2 linked regions of the Pedosphaera parvula Ellin514 genome follow. Each later gene encodes a partner of the first gene's protein in a complex. Links are inferred from orthologs where the notes say so. Each region holds a gene or a part of one and is shown on either strand. Other genes may lie near its edges.

Region 1 (2,977 bases):
TGCGCTTGATGTCATTTTGTTGGATCGCTATGACGGCCGCCAATAAGGCGGTGATTCCGCCAATCCACGCTATGACTTCCAACGCGTGCGAACCTGACACGTCTAACAGAAAATAAATCCGGCAGAGCATGTAAACACCCGCCGCCACCATCGTCGCTGCATGGATCAAAGCGCTGACCGGCGTCGGGCCTTCCATCGCATCCGGCAACCAGACGTGCAGCGGAAATTGCGCCGACTTGCCAGCTGCACCGCAGAAAACCAACAGCCCTGCCGCAGTCGCGACCCCCGCAAACTCCAAGGTGTGCTTATCAAGATATTGCTTTAAAGCATCGAAGTTTAAACGGTGACCCAGGGTGGCCCACACGAGCAGGATGCCTACTAAAAATCCAAAATCACCGAGACGATTGGTAAGAAACGCTTTCTTGCAAGCATCGGCCGCCGAGGGCCTTTCATACCAGAAACCAATGAGCAAATAGCTGGAGATACCCACCAATTCCCAGAAGATGAACATCATCAGGAAATTGTCCGCCATAACGATCCCAAGCATGGAGAAGATGAACAGGCTCAGGCAGGCAAAATAGCGGCTGTAACCGGGATCGCCCTTCATGTACTCCCACGAGAAAATGTGGATGAGGCCGCCCACGCCCGTAACAATGAGCATCATCATCATGCTCAGCGCATCCAGCTTCAGTCCTATATCGATCCTTAAGTAATCAACTTGAAGCCAGGTGGCGGTGATTTGCGGAAACTGCTGCTGTCCCGAATTCTGTAAAACGAAATACAGAATCGAAGTGAGAAGAAAACAGACCACAACTGCGGCAATGGAAATCTGTGCGCTGACGCGCGGCCTCGACTTGATGCCGGGAATAAGGCTTATCAATGCCACCGAAACCAATGGCAGAAACAGAATCAGCCACGCAAACTTTTCTATAGGTATTTCACTCATGGAATCGGCCTAATACTTCAGTGTGGTAAGATCTTCCACGTGAGCCGTCTGCCGTTTCCGGTAGAGCGCCACAATTAATGCCAAACCGACAGCCACCTCGGCCGCAGCAACCGTTATGATAAAAAACACCATGATCTGGCCATCCAGTTTGCCGTTAAAACGGGAGAGCGCCACCAAGGCCAGGTTCGCCGCGTTGAGCATCAACTCCAGGCACATGTAAATCACCAGCAGATTCCGGCGCATGATGACGCCCAGCATTCCCAGGCTGAACAAAAGCCCGCTGACGACCAGATAATGTTCGAGGCCGATTTGCATTATTTTAAATCCTTCTTGCTAAGGAGAATCACGCCCACCATCGCCACCAGGAGCAGAATGGACAGAATTTCGAAAGGCAGCAGGTAATCGCTAAACAGTTTCGTGCCCAATTCCACCGTCCCCCCGACCGCACGATCAGTCACGTTTGGTAGTTGATCCTTGGATGCTGCCAAGGCCTTGTAAAATATGAAAGCAATGGCCGCCACGGAAGTAACTCCGGTAACTGCTCCAAAGAGATTGACCCTGCGCCGTTCCTCAGCTTTGAGGTCAAGCAACATGATCACGAAGAGGAACAAAACCATCACTGCGCCTGCATATACTAACACCTGGACGGCACCCAAAAAGAAGGCGTTTAATAGCACGAACAACCCCGCCATCGAGCCGATTGACAACACAAGACACATCGCGCTGTTGATCGGATTGCGATTGATGATGACAAACGCACCGCAAATCAACGTCAGCGCCGCAAATATGTAAAACAGATACTCTGGCATTTAAAAGGGTTCCTTGCTCGATAGAAGGCCTTACGGGGTCATGCCCTGTTCCTTGGCTTCTTCGGCTTTATGTTTCCACTTCTGAATCTTGTCCTGATGAATCCCGCCCAACGAAAGCAGCTTCTCCTTGTTATAGATCATTTCTTTCCGACTGGTGCCGGTCAGGGAATAATCTTTCATGAGGAAAATAGCTTCCTCCGGACAAACTTCCTGGCAAAAACCACAGAAGATGCACCGGAGCATATTGATCTCAAATTCCTTGGGAGCCTTCTCCACATTGCCAACCTTCGGATCGCCTTCGGTTCCGGGAGGAATGATTTTAATCGCTTTGGGCGGGCAAACGAATTCGCACAACTGGCAGGAGACACACTTCGTGCGGTCTTCTTGATCCTTGACCAGGTAGGGCGCACCACGATAACCCGGCGGCACAGTCCATTTCTGTTCCGGGTACTCCATCGTCACGGTCTTACCCTGAAAAAGCGTACGACGGAAGTGGCGACCTGTGACCTTGAGACCACCCCAAAGCGCGGGGAGATAAAGCCGCTCCCAGAAACTTAGTTTTTCACGTTTAACAATCATTCTTCAAATCCGTTAGTGGGTGTTCTTGAGTGCCACCAGCCACAACACAACTGCCGTGATTAAAATATTAGCCAAAGCCAGGGGAATAAAACGACGCCACCCCAAATCCATCAACTGATCATACCGGAAGCGCGGAAACATCCAGCGTATCCAGATAAAGATCAGCATTAACAATATGATTTTACCGATGAAAATTCCAATATGGAGCAAGCCTATGCCAATTGAATCCGCTGGTTGATCCAGACCGAACCAAGGCAACGTCCAGCCTCCCAAAAACAACGTGACCATCATCGCAGACGAGGCAATCATGTTTGCGTATTCACCCAGGAAGAACAGCGCGAACTTCATCGAGCTGTATTCCGTGTGGTAGCCGGCCACCAATTCGGTTTCTGCTTCCGGCAAGTCAAACGGAAGGCGGTTGGTTTCGGCAAAAGCTGCAATAATGAAAATGATAAACGAAAGCGGCTGTTTAAATAACAACCAGTTTGGCAACCAACTGATTCCGAATAGCCCACCAGTTTGATAATGAATTACCCCGCTCAGATTTAGGTTACCAACCAACATGAAAACAGGGATCACGGACATGCCCATCGCAATTTCATACGAAATCAGCTGCGCACTGGAACGAATGCCACCCAGGAAA
Region 2 (2,889 bases), on another replicon or contig:
ATCCATCGGTAGTAATGAACTTTTCCACCTTGAATGGTCCAATCGTTTCCAGACCGGAACCTAATTTCTTTAGCAAAGCTTCCTTCTTTTCCGCAGGGATGGCGACATTGATACGATCCGTGTGAAATTCACCGGTGGTCTTTTCAATCTGCTTCAGAATGGCTCCAAGTGATTTTTTCTCGGTCGCAACCAGTTCCGCCATGAGCAGGCAGGCGAGGATGCCGTCCTTCTCCGGAACATGACCCTTCACACTCAAACCTCCAGATTCTTCACCGCCTACAATAACGGGTTCACTCTCCATGAGCGCGCCAATATATTTAAAGCCAACCGGTGTCTCGTGCAGTTTGACGCCCAGCATTGTAGCGACTGCATCCACCTGATGACTGGTAGGCACCGTGCGGACCACTGCTCCTGTCCAGTGCCGGTTCTTTTTTAAGTGGTAAAGAGCAAGTGCCAGAATCTGATTGGGTGTCAGCCACGTGCCATCCTTGTCCACGATGCCAAAGCGATCTGCATCTCCATCCAACCCCAGGCCAAGTTGTGCTTTTCCGCTACGAACCAGCAGACTCACTTCATGCATTCCTTCCGCATTCGGTTCAGGATGGTGTCCGCCGAAGAGAGGGTTCAATTCGTTGTGGAAAACAGTAATTTTGGCGCCAGTCTCAGCGAGCAGTGTATCCAGATATCCGCGACCGGTTCCATACATCAACTCGACGGCAATCTTTAGCTTTGCCTTTTTGATGGTGGCGAAATCGACAAGCTTCCGCAGTTGTTTGAAATAATCCGGTTGCGGATCAATTGTTTTACACTCGTAGGTCCCAACCACTGCACCTTTAAAATTCCACTTTTGCCCGGTCAGTTGCTCGATATGTGCTTCCACCTGTCTGGTGACTTCAGGTGTCGCTGGCGCGCCATTGTAAGTGGAAAACTTAAGACCTTGATACTCTGCCGGATTGTGGCTGGCAGTCATATTGATTCCACCGATTGCCTTCCGCGCACGAATGGTATGAGCAATGACTGGGGTAGGGGTGTCTCGATTGCACAGGAGAGGAATCAATCCATTGCTGGCCAAAACCTCGGCTGCCGCTAATGAAAATTCCCTTCCCAAAAAACGGGTGTCGTAACCAATAATAATTACCGGTTTCCGGCCGTGAATAGGCGACTGTGGGTTGGCAAGTTCCGCTTTAAGGTATTGGGCTATGCCTTGAGTAGCGAGGCGTACATTGTCAAAAGTGAAGTCGCGCGCAATCAGACCGCGCCATCCGGAGGTGCCAAATTTGATAGCTGAAGGCATAAAAGATGTGTGAGATTAACCGTTCCGAGGTCAGTTAGATTCGAACTTCTACGCCAATCCGAACCGGGCGAACCGGGTTTCCAGATTAACTGGTCTTCCAGTCGAAAGCCCGCTTTTTCAATGCGTAGATGTAACCTACAAAAAGAATACCGAGGAAAGTCAGCATCGAGCCAAAAATCAGATTGGCATTTTTTGCCAGCATTTCTTTATAAACCACCGCCCAAGGATAAAGGAAAACTACTTCGATATCGAATAGGATGAATAACATGGCCACAAGGTAAAACTTAACTGAAAGACGGGTGTTACCTTCGCCAATCGGAAGCATGCCGCATTCGTAAGCAGTATCCTTGATGCGACTGCGCCGCCCAAGCTTTCCGAACAAGACCGAACTGACGAGGATTGTCCCGGATAGCCCGACTGCCACTACAAGCAGGATCAAGACTGGAATGTACTGTTCTAACTGCGTTTCGCCCATGGGTTGAATCTAAAAACGCCTGACCGGTTTGGCAAGTGGAAATGCAATTAACGGTGTTAATCCCCATATGGAAACGTTTGCGGCGAAGCGAAAAGCGAGGGAAACTTGTAAAAGAGGTTTATTGTGAAAGCTAAAGTCCTCACAGGCACCAATCGTAAAAGAGGTCTGGAAAAAGCAGCTATGGAGAGCAGATCGGTGATTCAATCAGCTCCCGGCCCTGCAAAGTCAAAGGTCGTCAAGGAGTTGGAATCCCTGGATTCGAAAATTCGTGTCTGCACGGCCTGTCCCTTGTACAAATCCAGGACTTTGGCCGTGCCGGGAGAGGGCAAATTCAATTCAAAAGTAATGATAATTGGTGAAGCTCCAGGTCGTAATGAAGATTTGACTGGACGGCCGTTTGTGGGTAGTTCCGGTAAATTTCTTGATCATGTATTGGAGGGAAGCGAATTTGATCGTTCCGATTTTTTCATCACGAACATTTGCAAGTGTCGTCCACCATCGAATCGCACGCCCAAAACCGGGGAGATTGAGACGTGCACGTCTCTCTATCTTTACCGTCAGATCGAATTGATTAATCCCAGGATCATTGTGCTGTTGGGTGGTGTGGCGGTGAAAAAAATGTTGGGAAAGAAGACAGTTGAAGAGGCTCGATGTGGCATCGTTGAACATGAGGGACGTAAATTTTTGGTTACTTATCACCCGGCGGTACGCTTTTACCGGGAGGAACTTGCAGAGAAGATCAAGGAAGATTTTGCGCTGCTGAAAAGCGAGATGAAGAAGCTGTAATTCATCTTCTAAACAGCCACATCAGTAACGTCAGGACCAGGCTTAAAATCACACAGCTAACTATCGGAAAGTAAATGCTAAAGTTTCCCCGCGTATAATGGATATCCCCTGGCAGGCGTCCCAGCCAGCTTCTGCCAATACCCGTCCAAAGCAAGACACCCACCGTGGCAAGCAGCAAACCAATGACCACGAGAAGTTTTCCTAAGTCATTCATGATACCAATTTTTTTCCTATTCCACCGCTGTCAATTTTTCAAAACTGTCTTCGATGAAAGTTGTGTTTTGTATCCGCGCAAGCCTGGCATACAAGCCACCGGTCGCCAGGAGCCCATCAT

Evidence for each region. Proteins that work in one complex are often made in the same cells at the same time.
Region 2: the proteins of CFLAV_RS13415 (region 1) and CFLAV_RS23655 are in contact, whole or in part, in a cryo-EM structure (PDB 7NYH), measured with the Escherichia coli proteins. The link is inferred for Pedosphaera parvula Ellin514 from one-to-one orthologs.

What each region holds. Positions count from the first base shown.
Region 1 is NZ_ABOX02000014.1:139,664-142,640, reverse strand. The notes cover bases 9-2,911. They hold CFLAV_RS13415 (NADH-quinone oxidoreductase subunit J family protein), read right to left. Parts: upstream 1,756-2,911; coding sequence 1,261-1,755; downstream 9-1,260. Other genes in these bases: nuoH (NADH-quinone oxidoreductase subunit NuoH), read right to left, coding at 2,347-2,911; CFLAV_RS13410 (NuoI/complex I 23 kDa subunit family protein), read right to left, coding at 1,786-2,334; nuoK (NADH-quinone oxidoreductase subunit NuoK), read right to left, coding at 956-1,261; nuoL (NADH-quinone oxidoreductase subunit L), read right to left, coding at 9-946. In the rest of the region: more of nuoL, read right to left, coding at 1-8; more of nuoH, read right to left, coding at 2,912-2,977. UniProt on the Escherichia coli protein: NDH-1 shuttles electrons from NADH, via FMN and iron-sulfur (Fe-S) centers, to quinones in the respiratory chain. The immediate electron acceptor for the enzyme in this species is believed to be ubiquinone.
Region 2 is NZ_ABOX02000041.1:8,698-11,586, forward strand. Bases 75-2,889 are described here. They hold CFLAV_RS23655 (NADH-quinone oxidoreductase subunit A), read right to left. Parts: upstream 1,770-2,889; coding sequence 1,380-1,769; downstream 75-1,379. Other genes in these bases: CFLAV_RS23650 (phosphoglucomutase/phosphomannomutase family protein), read right to left, coding at 75-1,294; CFLAV_RS23660 (uracil-DNA glycosylase), read left to right, coding at 1,893-2,555; CFLAV_RS23665 (DUF2905 domain-containing protein), read right to left, coding at 2,557-2,769; CFLAV_RS23670 (ABC transporter ATP-binding protein), read right to left, coding at 2,786-2,889. In the rest of the region: more of CFLAV_RS23650, read right to left, coding at 1-74. UniProt on the Escherichia coli protein: NDH-1 shuttles electrons from NADH, via FMN and iron-sulfur (Fe-S) centers, to quinones in the respiratory chain. The immediate electron acceptor for the enzyme in this species is believed to be ubiquinone.